Regions from separate parts of the Yersinia fenwicki genome, predicted to be linked through region 1. Evidence: riboswitches for the same ligand, from Rfam matches in the RefSeq annotation. Region 1 holds a riboswitch; the other holds the start of a gene.

Region 1 (9,811 bases):
TGCGTTGTTCTGCTGGAATGTCGCCAAGTTCGTTAAATCTAATGCCATTGTTTATGCGCGCGACAATATGACTATCGGCATAGGCGCAGGCCAGATGAGCCGCGTTTACTCAGCCAAGATAGCCGGTATCAAAGCGGCAGATGAAGGTTTAGAAGTGGCAGGGTCTGCCATGGCTTCTGATGCTTTCTTCCCATTCCGCGACGGTATTGATGCCGCGGCAGCGGTCGGGATCACCTGTGTCATCCAACCAGGTGGTTCTATTCGTGACGATGAAGTCATTGCTGCGGCTGATGAGCATGGTATCGCCATGATCTTTACCGATATGCGCCATTTCCGCCATTAATTAACCCGCTTAACGGAGTCATCAGATGAATATTTTGATTATTGGCAATGGCGGACGGGAACATGCGCTGGGCTGGAAAGCAGCACAGTCACCTTTAGCCGATAAAATTTATGTTGCACCGGGTAATGCTGGTACGGCCCTGGAACCCACACTAGAAAATGTCGATATCGCCGCCACCGACATTGCTGGTTTACTGGCATTTGCGCAAAGCCACGATATTGGTCTAACTATCGTCGGCCCAGAAGCACCACTCGTCATCGGCGTGGTTGATGCCTTCCGCGCAGCGGGCCTGACTATCTTTGGCCCAACGCAAGCCGCAGCCCAATTGGAAGGTTCTAAAGCTTTCACCAAAGATTTCCTGGCGCGCCATAATATTCCAACCGCGTTTTACCAGAATTTCACCGAGGTGGAGCCCGCTTTAGCTTATGTGCGCAAAATTGGTGCACCAATCGTGATTAAAGCTGATGGACTGGCTGCCGGTAAAGGTGTGATTGTGGCAATGACGCTGGAAGAGGCAGAAACCGCAGTTCATGACATGCTCGCTGGCAATGCATTTGGTAATGCCGGCCATCGTATCGTGGTGGAAGAGTTCCTCGATGGTGAAGAAGCCAGCTTTATTGTGATGGTTGATGGTGAAAACGTGTTACCAATGGCCACCAGCCAGGATCATAAGCGCGTTGGTGATGGTGATACTGGCCCGAATACCGGCGGTATGGGCGCTTACTCTCCGGCACCTGTTGTCACGGATGAAGTCCATCAGCGAGTTATGGATCAGGTTATCTGGCCCACCGTACGTGGTATGGCGGCAGAAGGTAATGTTTATACCGGTTTTCTTTACGCAGGATTGATGATCTCCGCCGATGGGCAACCAAAGGTTATCGAATTCAACTGCCGCTTTGGCGACCCGGAAACCCAACCCATCATGTTACGCATGCGTTCAGATTTGGTTGAGTTGTGTTTAGCAGGCGCACAAGGCAAGTTGAACGAGAAAACTTCTGACTGGGATGAACGCCCGTCACTGGGTGTGGTTCTGGCCGCAGGCGGCTATCCAGCGGATTACCGTCAGGGTGATATCATTCATGGGTTACCACAACATGAAGTGGCTGATGGCAAAGTGTTCCATGCTGGAACCAAGCTAGACAGCAATAATAATGTGGTGACCAGCGGTGGCCGCGTGTTGTGTGTGACGGCGCTCGGGGCAACGGTTGCACAGGCACAGCAACATGCCTATAAGCTCGTAGAGAAGATTCAGTGGGAAGGCGCATTCTGCCGCAAGGACATTGGCTATCGAGCTATTGCCCGTGAAAATCGTGGTTCGTGAAGAATAGTGGTTTGTGAAGAATAGTGGCTCGCGGTAAATAACGCTACCGCTGTATTCTGTGGGCACAGTTTGCTGTGCCCTACTTCTTTCGGCCTTATAGACTACCGGCTTTAGGCTCCCAGCGGCAGAAGTCCTGATTAGCAACCAATAGCAATTGCTGTCCTTCCGATGAATCAAGCCACGCGACACCCAATGGTTCTGCGCTATTTGCGCCCCGTTTACTCAACCATGCTTGCGAATTATCATCAAGACTCAGGCGCAACGTTTTCCCAGCACAGGTTGTCACGATACCCTCTTGCCAGCGCCCCTGAATTAACTGAACGTTACCGGCGCGCAGCGCGCTACTCAGTTCCAGAATCCGCTTAGCTTCCAACTGATAAACGGCAATATTATCAACCGAGAGTTGCTCACGCCGTGTTGCCAGTTGGCGCTGCATAAAGCTGACCTGTCCTTGTTCATCAAAACGTAGCTCGACACTTTGTGGATCATCACCCAGGTCATTACGCCAGATTTCCCGCAATACGCCATGTTGATATTCGTAGAAAGTCACGCGAGTGTTACCCCCGGAGTAGGGGCTATAAACGCTCATCAGCACTTGTGGTTGCTGTTGTGCATTATCCTGACGCCATAAACGCACTACACCGCTGTCGGCGATATAACCGCTGGCACTGAATTGAGGGGAGCCTGACTGACTGCTACAGGCGCTGAGACCAAAGGCTAGACCGAGGGTCATCAGCACCCGCTGCATAAACAAAAGGGGCTTTGCCACCCCCCCGTTTATTATTTTCACTGACACACTATTAAGATTTAACAGCGTCTTTCAATGCCTTACCAGAAACAAACGCTGGCATATTAGCTGCAGCAATTTTGATTTCTTTACCGGTTTGTGGGTTGCGGCCAGTGCGCTCATTGCGATGGTTTACTTTGAAGGTACCAAAACCAACCAATTGTACTGCATCACCCTCTTTCAGAGATTCGGTAATTGCAGCCAGTGTGGATTCCAAAGCCGCTTTTGCTTGAGCTTTAGAAAGGTCCGCTTTGTCCGCGATTACGTCAATCAGTTGAGTCTTATTCATAAGTTATCCTTACAGTGTGTTTATCGTTTGCAAAGCATCGAGTGCGACGGATATGCCGATTGACAGCACTCTCCTGCATACACGCACCGATAGCCACTTTTTTTCGCCCCCCAAATGTAGAACAGACAGGGGGCAGATGTGAAGCCTTAAGACGTGACAAATCAGGCGTTAAATCACGTTTTCTTGTCTTATTGCGTTAAATTTATACCAATGTTGCTAACAGCCGCTTCCCGGAGGTCAGAACGTAACCCTTTAATCAGATCCAAATCGCGCTCTTCGCAGTCGGCTAACAGGCGAAAAATCTCCCATTGGATATCCCACTCTTCTTCAATCGCGGGTAAGATTTTCAGCTCGTCATCGGTCATTTCTTTGCCAGCCAATGTCATTTCTAACATCGCAACGGTACGAATTGATGTTTCGCTGATAGCGATAGCATGTTCTAAAGTTTCACCACTCAAACGTGAATGAATAGCTTCACTTAAAGCAATACAGGCATCGATAGCAGGGTAAACACCGTAGATAGCATAGTCATCAGCGGAAGGAATTGCCTCTTCCAGCTTCTCTAATTGGCTATCAAAATTCACTTTAGCGTCTTTTACCACCAATGTTTCCCAGATAAGATCCAGAATACGTCGGTAAACGGCCGGATCACCAAACTCGGTTTCCAGGCAAAATTGCTGATAGTTGGGATACATCCGCTCGCACAAACAAGCCATGAAAGTCAGGTGTTGCCAACTTTCCAGCTTTTCGAGACGTAGATGAATCGGATTACGTATCATGATGAGTTCTCATTATTCATTATCTGCGCGGCAGTGTACCCGAAATTAAATCATATCCCTATGCTTGCCAAGCAAATCAGGACTTTTCCACACCCAACGCTGAAATTGCGGGCGGTTTGAGGCGATAGCATCGGCCCAACGTGTTGGTTCCGGCAAACGGTAACCCGCCATGCAATGTTGAACCCACTCTAATGCGCTGCCAACACTCATCCGGTGACCGGGTGAAATAAATAGCGGATTGCAACGGTTTTTGCTGCGCCATACCCAACCTAGCTGCTCATCGGCATCAACCAAAGGCTGCAATGCGCCGTTATCGTCGCCCAATGGCTCAAAATGCCCGCACAAACGGCTTTTGGCAACACCAATGGTCGGGACATTAACCAGCAAACCAAAATGGCTGGCAACCCCTAAGCGGCGAGGATGCGCTATCCCCTGCCCATCAACTAAAACCAGTTGAGGGCGTTGCTGTATCTGCGCCCAAGCGGCTAATAATGCAGGATACTCACGGAAGGAGAGTAAACCGGGGATATACGGGAGTGAAGTTGCCACGCGGGCAACCTGATATTCCACCAATTCGAGCGAAGGGTAACGTAAAACGGCAATAGTAGCTCGGGTCACTTGCCCCTGCTGCTCAAAACCAACATCTGCCCCCGCGATAAAGCGCACTGACTCACTTGCGATATCATCTTGGAGGCTAATTTCAGATGCGCGTTGAAGCTGTTCTGCCCGTAACGCTTTGGTGTCTACCATCTGCTACCCTGTCTATAGATTGATTATTTTTGGTGATAAGGCTTTGATAATGCATGGACTGCCTTAACAAAAGCACCCGCATGTTCTGGTGGGACATCCTGATGGATACCGTGACCCAGATTAAATACATGCCCTTCACCCTGACCAAAACCGGCCAGAATTGTGCTCACTTCTTCCTCGATACGCGCAGCAGGCGCATAAAGAACGGAAGGGTCCATATTGCCTTGTAGAGCAACTTTATCGCCTACTCGGCGGCGTGCATCGGCAATATCCGTAGTCCAATCCAGTCCCAAAGCATCACAACCGGTGGCGGCCATCGCTTCTAACCATTGTCCTCCGCCTTTGGTGAACAAGGTCACCGGTACCCGACGTCCATCGTTTTCGCGAATCAAACCATCAACGATTTTATGCATGTAACTCAAGGAGAATTCTGCATAATCACGCCCGGTCAATACCCCGCCCCATGTATCAAAGATCATCACAGATTGTGCGCCAGCTTTGATTTGAGCATTGAGATACAAAATGACACTGTCAGCCAATTTATCCAGCAACAGATGCAAAGTCTGCGGCTCGGCATACATCATTTTTTTCAGTTTGGTGAAGGCCTTACTACTGCCACCTTCAACCATATAAGTCGCCAATGTCCACGGGCTGCCGGAAAAGCCAATTAATGGCACCGCACCGGCCAGCTCACGGCGGATAGTTCTCACCGCGTTCATGACATAACCTAATTCCTGCTCTGGATCGGGAATAGGGAGCTTTTCAACATCTGCACGACAGGTAATCGGAGATTGAAAACGTGGACCTTCGCCGGTTTCAAAGTACAACCCCAGCCCCATTGCATCGGGAATAGTCAGAATGTCGGAAAACAGAATCGCCGCATCCAGCGGATAACGACGCAATGGTTGCATCGTTACTTCACAGGCCAATTCAGCATTTTTGCACAGCGACATAAAATCCCCGGCAATAGCGCGGGTGGCTTTATATTCTGGCAAATAGCGGCCGGCCTGGCGCATCATCCACACCGGAGTGACATCTACCGGCTGGCGTAGCAAAGCACGCAGATAGCGATCGTTTTTCAACTCATTCATGATAAGGCTCCCTTAATTATCCGCACGCATTGTAGCATGCCAGATAATACTTTCCTGTAGCAGCTAAAAGCGGCTTTTCGCTATTCTCTGTCGTCGAACTGCTCCTCGCGGCATAATACGACGGTATCTTCAATCAAGCGACGTGCCACGGTGCCTGGTGGTGGCAACAAGGGTAATTGATCATAGCGATACCAACCGGCATTCAGCAGCTCTTTAGGATCGTGTCGCAGCTCACCGCTGTCATACTCCGCCATAAATGCCATCATCAGTGAGTGCGGAAATGGCCACGGCTGCGATGTCACGTAACGTAGGTTTTTAATGTGGATATTACTTTCTTCCAGCACTTCGCGGGATACCGCCTGTTCCAACGTCTCCCCCACTTCGACAAACCCGGCTAACACCGTGTTAATACCACCACGATGGCGAACATGTTGTGCCAATAAAATCTCATCACCGCGGCGAATGGCAACAATCACGCACGGGGCAATTTGTGGGTAATAGCGTTCACGGCAGTGATTGCACAGACAAGCCCACTCGGTGCGGCTGGCATGCATTTGATGACCACAATAGCCACAATAGCGGTGAGAGCGGTAAAACTCGGCTAATTGCACGCCACGACCCGCCAATTGGAACAAACCGCGATCGACATCCAGTAATTGCCGCACTGACCCCATATCCGTAGACATCATCTGGCGAATAAGCCAAACCGCCTGCCCTTGCCATTCACCAATCTGCCTTGCGGTCGCGCCCTGTAATGACCAATTGGCCGCGTTACCTTGTGGTAACTCCCCTTTTGGTAACCATAATTTGTTTTCATGGCTGACAATCCACCAGCCACTTTCTTTACCTGTAAGTTGTAGTTCCATATCGTTGTTGCACAACCTCGACTTCACTGGCAATCTAGAATCCGGCTTGTTACATTTTTGTAACCCATTATTACTTCACGGAGTCGATCTCATGCTTAACCGACTAGAAAGCCTGACTCAACGCGTTGGCGGCAGTAATGAATTAATTGATCAATGGCTTCATGCACGTAAAGAACTTTTAGTCTCGTATTGCACAGTGATCGGTATTAAGCCACAAAAAGGAAAGCATACCCCGCTTAATGAAAAAGCGCTGGAGAACTTTTGCCATAATCTGGTGGATTACCTCTCCTCCGGACACTTCCATATCTACGATAGAATTATCAAACAAGTAGAAGGTGCGTCTAGCCCGAAAATGGCTCTGACGACCAAAGTTTATCCCGCTTTAAAAAATAACACTCAAACTATCATGGCATTCCATGATCGTTATACAAACATTGAGATAGACGACGATAGCTGCACCGAGTTTCAACAAGCTTTATCCGATATCGGGGAAGCGCTTGATGCTCGTTTTCGGCTGGAAGATCAACTTATTCAATGGGCTGCAGAGTCATGGCAAGCCGCTCAGTCAGTGGATCAAGCAGGGCAAGTAAAATAGTCCACTGATCAGCGCAGGTTTGTAGTTTTCATTCAACCTCAATACCCAAAGTGATTGAGATTGCAGGTAGGCAGCAAGTGAATGAATTCCGATGAGCTTACACAGGTAAGTGATTCGGGTGAATGAACATAGCTAACACCGCTGCAATTTCAAGTAAGAAGGGTATATACTGAGGTTTCTTGTCGGAGTGCCTAGCATCTGTTTTCTTCAGAAAGCAAATGCAGGCTGAGACCGTTAATTCGGGATCCGCGGAACCTGATCGGGTTAATACCCGCGAAGGGAACAAGAGTAATTTATCGCTACAGGCCCGGTATTCCCCTTACAGGTGGCTGCCGGTCACTGGCCAACATCGTTACTCCCGCCAAGCTCCAGACAAGCAATTTTCCCTATAAACCACATTGGCTCTATAACCACATTGGTAGGAATTGCTATGTCTAATAATACAATTTTTAATAATACAACCGCTAACGATTCATCACGCCCACGCCACTCTATTCCACGAAAACAGCAACGTGAACAAGCTCAGTCGTTTATTGATACCTTGCAAGGTGTCACTTTCCCCAACTCACAACGTATTTATCTGCAAGGCTCACGGCCCGATATTCAAGTGCCAATGCGCGAGATCCAACTCAGCCCAACATTGATCGGTGGTGGAAAAGACGATCCTCGCTATGAGGATAACGAAGCCATTCCGGTGTATGACACCTCCGGCCCTTATGGCGATCCCAGCGCTAAACTGGATGTCCATGCCGGTTTGCCCAAATTACGCGACAGCTGGATAACCGATCGTCAGGATACCGTGGCACTGACCTCCGTTAGCTCTGGTTTTACTCAACAACGTTTGGCTGATGAAGGTTTGGATCATTTGCGTTTTGAGCATCTTCCCCGCCCGAAGAAAGCCGTCGAAGGCAAATGTGTTACTCAATTACATTACGCCCGCCAAGGGATCATCACCCCAGAAATGGAGTTCATTGCACTGCGAGAAAATATGGGGCGTGAACGTATTCGCGGCGAAGTCTTGCGCCAGCAACATCCGGGGCAAGCATTTGGTGCACATCTGCCCGACAATATCACCGCAGAATTTGTCCGACAGGAAGTCGCTGCGGGGCGGGCCATCATTCCTGCGAATATTAACCACCCCGAATCTGAACCGATGATTATTGGTCGTAACTTTTTAGTAAAAGTAAACGCCAACATCGGTAACTCTGCCGTGACCTCCTCCATTGAGGAAGAAGTGGAAAAACTGGTGTGGTCTACTCGCTGGGGTGCTGACACCGTGATGGACTTGTCCACTGGCCGCTATATTCATGAAACCCGTGAATGGATACTGCGTAATAGCCCGGTCCCTATTGGCACTGTCCCTATCTATCAAGCGCTGGAAAAAGTGAATGGGGTAGCGGAAAACCTGACGTGGGAAATGTTCCGCGACACCTTGCTAGAGCAGGCTGAACAAGGTGTCGATTACTTCACCATTCATGCTGGCGTACTGCTGCGCTATGTGCCGATGACCGCCAAACGGCTGACCGGTATTGTCTCTCGCGGCGGGTCGATTATGGCGAAATGGTGCCTTTCTCATCATCAGGAAAACTTCCTGTACCAGCATTTCCGCGAAATTTGCCAAATTTGTGCCGCCTATGATGTTTCATTATCACTGGGTGATGGCCTGCGCCCTGGTTCTATTCAGGATGCGAATGATGAAGCTCAGTTTGCCGAACTGCATACCTTGGGTGAATTGACCAGAATTGCCTGGGAATATGATGTGCAGGTGATGATAGAAGGCCCCGGGCATGTGCCAATGCAGATGATTCGCCGCAATATGACCGAAGAGTTGGAGCATTGCCACGAAGCGCCATTTTATACCTTAGGCCCATTGACCACGGATATTGCCCCCGGTTATGACCATTTCACCTCCGGTATCGGTGCGGCCATGATTGGCTGGTTCGGTTGTGCCATGCTGTGTTACGTCACCCCCAAAGAGCATCTTGGGCTTCCCAATAAAGAAGATGTAAAACAGGGTCTTATCACCTATAAAATCGCAGCTCATGCCGCTGATCTGGCCAAAGGCCATCCCGGTGCGCAGATCCGCGACAACGCCATGTCGAAAGCGCGCTTTGAATTCCGCTGGGAAGATCAGTTCAATTTAGCCCTCGATCCTGAAACAGCACGAGCCTATCACGACGAAACCCTGCCGCAAGAATCTGGCAAGGTCGCTCACTTTTGCTCTATGTGTGGGCCGAAGTTCTGTTCGATGAAGATTTCACAAGAAGTGAGAGATTATGCCACCAGGCAAGAACAGGCAGCTGCTCAACCCATTGAAGTACTGCAATCGGGTATGGATCAGATGTCAGCCGAGTTCCGCTCTCGTGGCAGTGAATTGTATCTCAGCAAATCACATCACAACCCAGCGAATCTGAAAGCGGAGACTGATAATGAAACCATCTGATACACCACTCTTCTCCGCCGAGAAGGGTTTTCCGACGACTGAACAGCGCCTTGGCTTGTATCCGGTCGTCGATTCTGTGCTATGGATAGAACGCCTGCTGGCGGCGGGGGTAACCACTATCCAATTACGTATCAAGGACTTAGATGATTCTCAGGTAGAGCAGGATATTGCCGCAGCAATTGCATTGGGCAAACGCTATCAAGCACGCTTATTTATTAATGATTACTGGCGGCTGGCGATTAAGCATGGCGCTTACGGTGTGCATCTGGGGCAGGAAGATTTGGAGACCACTGATTTGGCCGCCATACAACAAGCAGGATTGCGGCTCGGAGTATCTACCCACGATGAGCACGAACTGGCGATAGCTAAAGCTGTGCGGCCTTCTTACATTGCAATGGGTCATATCTTCCCGACCCAAACTAAGCAAATGCCGTCATCCCCTCAGGGGCTGGCGGTGCTCAAGCAGATGGTGGAAAACACGCCGGACTACCCCACCGTCGCTATCGGTGGCATCAGTATTGAGCGAGTCCCCGCCGTATTGGCAACC
Region 2 (9,811 bases), 460 kb from region 1:
GCTCTATTACCGCCCATTACAGAACCTACTGCCCGGCACAGCGCTACGCCGATCAGAAACCCATATGGTACGGCAGATTTTTAATGGCCTGACGCGGATAAATGAGGAAAATGGGGAACTAGAACCAGACTTATCACATCACTGGCAAGCCATAAGCCCATTGCATTGGCGCTTTTATTTGCGCCCAGCGATACATTTTCACCACGGCCGTGAGCTGGAAATGAGTGATGTGATCACCAGTCTGACCCGATTAATCCCGCAGCCACTGTTTTCACATATCACGGCAGTGCGTTCACCCACGCCGTATGTCATTGATGTGCATCTTAGCGCCCCAGATAACTGGCTGCCGTGGTTGTTGGGCAGTGTGCACGCCATGATCTTGCCCCAAGAATGGGAAAATCAACCCGACTTCCGTCGGCATCCTATCGGGACTGGCCCTTATTCTGTGATTCGGAATCACCAGAGCCAATTGAAAATTCAGGCTTTTGATAACTATTTCGGTTTCCGCGCACTAATTGATGAGGTCAATATATGGGTTCTACCGGAGCTGTCTGAAGAATTGGTTTATTCCGGCGTACAATTGCAGGCTGACGATACCAGCAAAAATGAACTGGAAAGTCGGCTGGAAGAAGGCTGCTATTTTTTACTGTTTGACCAGCGCTCTCCCCTGACCCGCAATCCTGATATTCGCCGCTGGCTTTGTGAACTGATTACTCCTGTCGCTCTACTCAGCCACGCAGACCCCTTTTATCAGCGCTATTGGTCACCGGCCTACGGCATGTTGCCGCGCTGGCATCACAACCGACTCAGAGTATTAGAAACGAAACCAGAAGGTTTGACCGAACTGACTCTCACCTTTTACAGCCACCATTCAGAGTTTGATGCCATCAGTCAGACACTAACAAAATTGCTTTCAGATCAAGGTGTTAATTTAAAAATACACGTAGTGGGCTACACACAGTGGTATCAAGGGGATGCCCAGAGCGACATGTGGCTTGGCAGCGCTAACTTCTACTTGCCACTGGAGTTTTCTCTGTTTGCCACTTTATATGAGCTACCGCTACTGCAATATTGTCTGGATGAAGAGTTACACCAAGACGTTGAATTATGGCGTAATGATACTTTACAGATGGCGGATTGGAGCCAACGACTGGTCAGCCAAAATCAATTCCATCCCTTGTTTCATCACTGGCTAGAATTATACGGGCAACACAGTATGCGTGGTGTGCGTATGAATACACTCGGCTGGTTTGATTTCAAATCAGCCTGGTTTACACCACCTGAGGCTTAAAAATCTATTCACTTTCTCTGCGGAGAATAATACTCTGCGGGGATTTTGATAATAACAGCTTCAATCAATGCATTGGACGACACCATCTCCTTAGCGATATAATACCAATGGACGCAGAATAAGGAGATAGCGCGGTGACAGATAGCGAAATGGAGAAAGAACTGTTAGCTAACGGTTTTACGGAAAAAGAAGTCAATAGATTAAAGAAAGTTCTGACCCATGAGCATGTTAATGATGCTGGAGGTGAGACATTGGAATCACTCATCCTTGATTTAAAGAAAGGTTTTATTCCAAGCTGTATTATTATTGGGACTATTCCATTATTATATCCATTGATCGTTACCGAACCTGTTAGAATAGGGGTAATAGCTTTCTCAGTGGTTGCAATATTTTCATTATTTAGTGTTAATTTAATTAACCCAATGAAATTATCATATAAGTCATATATGTTTTTAAAAAAACGAAACAGAAGCAAAGGGGAATGACTCCCCCTTATTTATTATTTTATGTAAGTTACATCTTCATGATTGTTAATATCTGAAATAATACGTATTTTATTTCCAGCCCCAGCAAACTTTAGCATTAAAGCGCCCTGACTCATTTTTGTAAAGTTTCTATAGTAATCACTCGGAATATATTTATATAATCGCCATACATCAGGTTTTAAACTCAGGGCAACCACACCATACAGTGATGATGCCATATCTACAGCATGATAAGCCATCGAGCCTGCTTTTGGCTCAAATCCCATAAACTTAGCGGTTATTCTGTAACCTTTTTCCATAAACCCTACATAGTTATCTTGACCGAATAAATGATATACTTTTTCAGCGACTGTACTAGCACCACTAAGCGTTAAATGTGCGCCAGCCAATTTTCCTATAACAAATCCCGACTTTACTATAAGTCCTGCCCCGGAAATAGCTTGTAATCCCCCACCGACAACACCAATGGCATTTATGGTATAACCAATTTCATTATTATATTTTTCCATATTAATTGTCATATAGACTTTTGCTCTATCCAGCGAAAGCATGGTGCCTTGCCTTTCTATATTGGCGCACTCATCTTTGATATTACTGATCGCAGCACGACACTCTGAATCAGTTTTTGCATTACGGATAATGTTTAGGTTGCCATCTGACAGTTGTTTTACTTCACTTTCAAATCGAGCTTTAAGGAAGAAATCCTTAATATGGCGGGAGGAAACATTCTTTGCTGTTTTCATTAAGTCGTTGGCAGCAGAGTGGGCCAATGCAAGAAAGTAATTATTGTCCCTTTCTCTTCTATTCAAGTAAATATCCATAAAACATCATCCATAATTAAATTAATAAAAAGAGAGAATATCTTATCTTCCAACCGGTATCACTGGGCTGCCTACTCATAGAGGTCTATTTCAGCCTTTACGCAGAGTTACCTCTCTATTTTCAGAATACACCCCGAGCGTTAATCTTATTTATTAATATCCTATAGGTATTTAATATTGGATAATTATTGACGGCATTGACTGACTCACAAACATCTTATCGGCCAACAATACCCTTTCCCCTACTCAAATTAATCTCTACAATAGCGGCGTCTCAACGGGGTGCTAAATTGCAGAAAACGGCAAGTTAGCTGAGAGCAAACCCGTCGAACCTGATCCGGTTAACACCGGCGGAGGGATTTGAGAAAGATAACACCTGTACTCCATGGATACCGATGTTAGCTACCGCCTCAGATACCTTTGCCACCTTTATTCTTAAGGAGTGCAAAGTGTTTAAACGCCTTATTCCCTGCTTATTTTTACTGTCTGCGGCCGCTGTGGCTGCTGATAAGCCCACATTGACAGTGTATACCTATGACTCTTTTGCTGTCGATTGGGGCCCAGGACCTGCCATTAAAAAAGCCTTTGAAGCTGAGTGCGATTGCCAACTTAAATTTGTCGCGTTGGAAGATGGCGTTTCACTGCTAAACCGCTTGCGCATGGAAGGTAAAAACAGTCAGGCCGATGTCATTTTAGGTTTGGATAACAATTTAGTACAAGCGGCGGAAAAGACCGGATTATTCGTGCCAAGTCAGGTAGATACCAGCAAACTAACCTTGCCGGAAAAATGGCAGAATAAGACCTTCGTCCCGTACGACTATGGCTATTTTGCTTTTGTGTATGACAAAAAAAAATTGAAAAACCCACCGAAGAGCCTGCAAGAATTAGTCGACAGTAAAGAGCCGTGGAAGGTCATTTATCAAGACCCACGCACCAGCACACCTGGCCTCGGCTTAATGTTGTGGATGCAAAAAGTGTATGGCGATAAAGCCCCGCAAGCCTGGCAGCAACTGGCGAAGAAAACCGTTACCGTGACCAAAGGCTGGAGCGAAGCTTACGGCTTGTTCCTTAAAGGTGAAGGGGATTTAGTGCTGAGTTATACCACCTCTCCGGCTTATCATCTGATTGAAGAGAAGAAAAGCAACTATGCCGCCGCCGATTTTAGCGAAGGCCACTATTTGCAAGTGGAAGTCGCCGGTGTGGTGGCATCCAGCAAGCAGCCAGAACTGGCGCAGCGCTTTATGCAATTTATGGTCACACCTGCATTCCAGAATCATATTCCAACCGGCAACTGGATGTATCCAGTGATCAAAATGGATTTACCTGCTGGATTTGACACCCTGACCGTGCCACAAAAAGCATTACAATTTGATGCTAAAGACGTGGCTGATAATCGCGGCAAATGGATTCAGGCATGGCAATCCGCCGTCAGTCGCTGATCCCCGCGTGGTTATGGCCGGGGCTAATCGCCGCCTTACTGATAGTCGGTGTCGCTTTGCTGGCGTTCACTGCTATCTGGCGGCACGCCGCCCCTGGTACGGATTGGCACAGCATCTGGCATGACAGTTATCTGTGGCATGTGATCCGCTTCACTTTCTGGCAGGCGTTTCTCTCTGCATTACTGTCAGTTATTCCGGCAATTTTTTTAGCGCGCGCCTTATACCGCCGGCGCTTCCCCGGCCGCCAACTGCTGTTGCGCTTATGCGCCATGACACTGGTGCTGCCGGTATTGGTCGCCATCTTTGGTATTCTGACCGTTTATGGTCGCCAAGGTTGGTTGGCGGCGCTATTTGGCTGGTTAGGGGTGGATTACCGCTTCTCGCCTTACGGTCTACAGGGAACCTTGCTGGCACATATTTTCTTTAATATGCCACTGGCGACCCGTTTGTTATTACAGTCATTGGAAAGCATAGCCGTTGAACAGCGCCAGTTAGCCGCACAATTGGGCATGAATGGCTGGCAGCATTTTCGCTGGGTTGAGTGGCCCTATCTACGCCGCCAGATTCTCCCCACTGCCGCACTGATTTTTATGCTGTGTTTTGCCAGCTTCGCCACTGTGCTCTCGCTCGGTGGCGGACCACAAGCCACCACTATCGAACTGGCTATTTATCAAGCACTCAGTTATGACTACGATTTAGGGCGCGCTGCATTATTAGCACTGATTCAACTGGGGTGTTGCCTCGGATGGGTGGTACTGAGCCAGCGGCTAAGTTCAGTATTGGCAGTGGGCAATACTCATGGGCAAATCTGGCGCAGTCAGCAGGACAGTGCCTGGTCACGCATCAGCGATACCCTGTTAATCGGCGCAGCATTACTATTGATGGTGCCGCCATTATTGGCTGTCGTGATTGATGGCAGCAATAAAACGATATTGACCGTGCTGCAGCAACCGGCACTGTGGCACGCCTTCTTTACCTCACTGACCATCGCCATTGGCGCAGGATTATTGTGCGTCACTCTGACCATGATGCTGTTATGGAGCAGTCGTGAACTGAAGCTGCGCCACCATGCAGCTTACGGGCAAGCCATGGACGTCAGCGGCATGGTCATTCTGGCGATGCCGGGTATCGTGCTGGCGACCGGCTTTTTCTTATTACTCAATGATACGTTGGGCTTGCCGCAATCCCCTTATGCACTGGTGATTTTAACCAATGCGCTGATGGCGGTACCCTATGCTTTAAAAGTGCTGGATAACCCGATGCGAGATCTTGCCGAGCGCTATACGCCGTTGTGTTTATCACTGGATATTCGCGGCTGGCACCGTTTGCGCCATATTGAACTCAGTGCACTGAAACGCCCTCTGGCTCAGGCGCTGGCCTTCGCCACGGTGCTTTCTCTTGGGGATTTTGGTGTAGTGGCGCTGTTTGGTAACGAGCACTTCCGTACCTTGCCATTTTATCTTTATCAGCAGATAGGATCTTATCGCAGTAATGATGGCGCAGTGACTGCCCTGCTGCTGCTATTACTGTGTTTCCTGCTGTTTACACTTATTGAAAAACTGCCGAGCCGCCATGCTAAAGCTTGAGAAAATCACCTATCTGTATGACCACTTACCGATGCGCTTCGATTTGAGCATTCAACCGGGTGAACGGGTGGCTATCCTTGGCCCTAGTGGGGCGGGTAAAAGCACTCTGCTGAGTTTGATTGCGGGCTTTTTAGCACCGGCCAGCGGCAGGATGCTACTGAATAATCAAGATCACACCATCACCCCGCCCGCTCAAAGGCCGGTATCCATGTTGTTTCAGGAAAATAATCTGTTCGCGCATTTAACTGTCGAACAGAATATCGCATTGGGATTGCATCCGGGGCTAAAGCTCAATCATGAGCAAAAGTTGCTGCTCGGCCTAATAGCGCAACAAGTTGGATTGGAAGCGTGCCTCGACCGACTACCGGCACAGCTTTCTGGCGGTCAACGTCAGCGGGCGGCGCTGGCTCGTTGCTTAGTGCGTAGCCAACCTATCCTGTTGCTGGACGAGCCGTTTTCCGCATTAGACCCGGCACTGCGCAATGAAATGCTGCAATTGGTCAGTCAGGTGTGTACTGACCGCAATCTGACATTACTGATGGTGTCACACAATTTGGATGACGCCGCCCGTATTGCCGAGCGCACTTTATTGGTGGTCGATGGCCGCATTTACTACGACGGCCCCACTCAAGCACTGGTTAACGGCACCGCCCCCGAAGCCAGTGTGCTGGGCATTTTTAGCCAGCAATGACTTTCCACAACAGATGACGGTAAATCGGCATAATGGGCTGCATATGCAACCAGATAAAGCTGGCAATGGCCACGATAATTGAAAGCACCGTCACCCAACGCAACCGGGCCAAAGGCAACCATTTACTCAAGCGGTCCGGGCTGCGTTTGCCAAAACGCCACCAGCGCCATGACAACCAGCACGCCAACCAAATTAGCATCACAACGATAAATAGGAGCCACTTAAACATATAACTGTTGGCATTCGGCGGGATATCAATCGCCACGCCCGCGAGTATGCCGGGGAAGAAATAGATCGGTGGCCAGGTCAGGCAACCAATCACATTCGGTAAGGCAAATTTTACCGGCGGTAGATTCAGCATGCCCGCGACCATCGGGACGATAGGCCGTGTCGGGCCAATAAAACGCCCCAGTAGCACTGTAGCCATACTGTGGTTATGTAATGCATGCTCAGTTTTCGCCAATAGCGATTTATGTTTTTTCAGAAAAGACCAGCGGTGCAGCGGCTCTTTGAAGCGGCGACCAATAAAATATGATAGCCAATCGCCCATCAAGCACCCTACCGTCGCGGCAGCCCAGGCGGTATAAAAACCCACTTCCCCACTGCCAATCAATGCGCCGACACTGGTCATCATGACCGTGCCGGGCAGTAACATGCCCACCAGCGCCAGCGATTCTAAAAAAGTGACTAACATGACAACAAATAGCGTGAAAGCCAGAGATTGCGTCAGTAAATGTAATAAATAGGCTTCCATAGATTTGTCCGTTGGTTAACACCCAAGGCTCAGGGGCGAGGATTGTCCGGCGTGTCGCGAAATGAGTCAATCATGGAATTGTATGAATCAATGGTAAATCATCAGTGAAATAGACAATTACTGTATAAATACCCATGCTATTATAGTATAAGTTTTCAGCCGTCATTCATTACTTAAAGGTTAGCATTGTGGGGCAAATCCGTCAGGGCTTCCTGCTCACCCGCCACTGGCGCGACACGCAGGCAGGCACCGAAGTTGAATTCTGGTTAGCCACCGATGATGGCCCGCAGCAAGTCAGGCTGCCGCCTCAATCCTCGGTAGCATTTATCCCGGCCGAACAGCGGCAAAGGGCTGAAACCGTGCTGCGTGATGAGCGCCGCTGTCAACTGCGGCCTCTTGAACTGACCGATTTCCATCAACGCCCGGTTATGGGGCTATATTGCAACCAACATCGTCAATTAATTCGCTTGGAAAAACTGCTCAAAGAAAGTGGAGTGAATGTCTACGAAGGTGATATTCGCCCGCCAGAGCGCTTTCTCATGGAGCGTTTTATTACCGCGCCGGTCTGGTTTAGCGGTGAAGACAATGGCAATGGCCCACTGCTCAATACCCAAATGAAACCTGCCGATGACTATCGTCCGACACTAAAGCTGGTGTCGCTGGATATCGAAACTAGCGAACACGGCGAGCTTTATTGCATTGGTTTGGAAGGCTGCAGCCAGCGGCAGGTGTACATGTTGGGGCCACCCAATGGTAATTCGGCCGATGAAGCGGTGCTAGATTTCAATCTGGAATATGTCGCCAGCCGACCGCTATTATTGGAAAAACTCAACCAATGGCTGGAGCTGCACGATCCCGATGCCATTATCGGCTGGAATCTGGTGCAATTTGACTTGCGCGTATTACAAAAGCACGCTGACCGCTATCAAATCCCGCTGCGCTTTGGCCGTGGCGGCAACTTGCTGGAATGGCGGGAGCACGGTTTTAAGCAGGGGCACTTTTTTGCTTCTGCCGCAGGGCGGTTAATCATTGATGGCATTGAAGCACTGAAATCCGCTACCTGGAATTTCCCGTCTTTCAGCCTGGAGTCGGTGTCACAAACCTTATTGGGCGAAGGTAAAGCCAGTGATAGCCCCTATCAGCGGATGGACGAAATCAATCAGCGCTTTGCCAATGATAAACCGGCTCTGGCGCGCTATAACTTGAAAGATTGTGAGCTGGTGACGCGGATTTTTGCCAAAACCGAATTACTCAGCTTCTTACTTGAGCGGGCAACGGTCACCGGGTTGGCAGCGGATCGCAGTGGTGGCTCCGTCGCGGCCTTTACCCACCTTTATATGCCACGTATGCACCGTATCGGCTATGTTGCGCCCAATTTGGGCGAGTTGCCAGAAGAGCACAGCCCCGGCGGCTTTGTGATGGATTCTCAGCCAGGATTGTATGACTCGGTACTGGTGCTTGACTATAAAAGTCTGTATCCCTCAATTATCCGTACTTTCTTGATTGATCCGGTTGGATTAGTCGTAGGGATGTCCCAGCCTGATGAACAACATGCAGTGCCCGGTTTTCGTGGGGCTTGGTTTTCACGCGAAAAGCACTGTCTACCGGCGATTGTTAACCAGATTTGGTTGGGGCGAGAAGCGGCAAAGCGACAGCAAAACAAGCCATTATCCCAAGCCCTAAAGATAATCATGAATGCCTTTTATGGTGTTCTGGGTTCCAGTGGATGTCGTTTTTTCGATCCCAGATTGGCTTCGTCAATTACTATGCGCGGCCACGAAATCATGCGAAAAACCCGCGAACTAATTGAAGCGCGGGGCTATCAGGTCATTTATGGCGATACCGACTCAACCTTTGTTTGGCTAAAAAACGCCCATAATGAGGAACAGGCCTCCAGTATCGGCAAAGAACTGGTGCAGTATGTGAATCAATGGTGGCAAACCCACATCCGTGAAACCTTTGATCTACCCTGCGCTCTTGAATTGGAGTTTGAAACCCACTATCGACGTTTTTTGATGCCCACCATCCGGGGCGCGGAGCAAGGCAGTAAAAAGCGCTATGCCGGGTTGATTTCAACCCCTACGGGTGACCAGATGATTTATAAGGGGCTGGAGACAGTGCGGACGGATTGGACACCTCTGGCCCAGCAGTTCCAGCGTGAACTGTATTTAAAGATCTTTCAGCAGCAACCTTATCAAGACTATGTACGGGATTATGTCGCCCGCACCCTCAATGGCGAACTGGACGAGCAACTGATTTACCGTAAACGCCTGCGCCGCCGGCTGGATGACTACCAGCGCAATGTCCCACCTCATGCCAGAGCTGCCCGTCTGGCAGATGAGTTTAACCGCAAGCTGGGTCGCCCGTTGCAATACCAAAATGGCGGCTGGATAAGCTATGTCATGACCACTGCTGGCCCCGAACCACTGGAAACCCGACAATCCCCTATCGATTACGATCACTACCTGACACGTCAGCTACAGCCTGTGGCAGACGCTATCCTTCCCTTCATGCATGATGACTTCACAACACTGACAACCGGTCAAATGGGATTATTCTAATAGCTTATACCCTAAATAATTCAATTTGCAGGAAGGCAGCAAGTGAGCGAGTCCCCAAGAGCTTATTGATTTTAGGGTCAAAAACAGGCAGTGACTGGCGTAAACTGCGGCCGCCACCGCACATGCGGCTTGAAGTATGACGGGTATTTTACAGGTGACGAAACGCTCAGCTTCCATTACCAT

The links. A riboswitch is a leader RNA that binds a small molecule or an ion and turns the genes downstream of it on or off. The one in region 1 is predicted to bind thiamine pyrophosphate.
Positions count from the first base shown of each region.
Region 2: linked by a shared signal. The riboswitch ahead of thiB (thiamine ABC transporter substrate binding subunit) and the one ahead of thiC (phosphomethylpyrimidine synthase ThiC) in region 1 are both predicted to bind thiamine pyrophosphate.

Region 1 covers NZ_CP170755.1:4,303,159-4,312,969, forward strand. Annotated here, with positions in the region: gene purH (bifunctional phosphoribosylaminoimidazolecarboxamide formyltransferase/IMP cyclohydrolase) at 1-343, shown strand, start outside; gene purD (phosphoribosylamine--glycine ligase) at 369-1,664, shown strand; gene ACF3VQ_RS19485 (DUF1481 domain-containing protein) at 1,759-2,412, opposite strand; gene hupA (nucleoid-associated protein HU-alpha) at 2,465-2,740, opposite strand; gene ACF3VQ_RS19495 (YjaG family protein) at 2,929-3,519, opposite strand; gene nfi (deoxyribonuclease V) at 3,565-4,269, opposite strand; gene hemE (uroporphyrinogen decarboxylase) at 4,293-5,360, opposite strand; gene nudC (NAD(+) diphosphatase) at 5,441-6,226, opposite strand; gene ACF3VQ_RS19515 (Rsd/AlgQ family anti-sigma factor) at 6,318-6,821, shown strand; TPP riboswitch at 6,995-7,120, shown strand; gene thiC (phosphomethylpyrimidine synthase ThiC) at 7,252-9,264, shown strand; gene thiE (thiamine phosphate synthase) at 9,251-9,811, shown strand, end outside.
Region 2 covers NZ_CP170755.1:3,844,902-3,854,712, forward strand. Annotated here, with positions in the region: gene sgrR (HTH-type transcriptional regulator SgrR) at 1-1,291, shown strand, start outside; gene ACF3VQ_RS17475 (hypothetical protein) at 1,441-1,776, shown strand; gene ACF3VQ_RS17480 (DUF4225 domain-containing protein) at 1,791-2,597, opposite strand; TPP riboswitch at 2,866-2,974, shown strand; gene thiB (thiamine ABC transporter substrate binding subunit) at 3,047-4,036, shown strand; gene thiP (thiamine/thiamine pyrophosphate ABC transporter permease ThiP) at 4,012-5,622, shown strand; gene thiQ (thiamine ABC transporter ATP-binding protein ThiQ) at 5,609-6,313, shown strand; gene ACF3VQ_RS17500 (DedA family protein) at 6,300-7,067, opposite strand; gene ACF3VQ_RS17505 (DNA polymerase II) at 7,256-9,628, shown strand.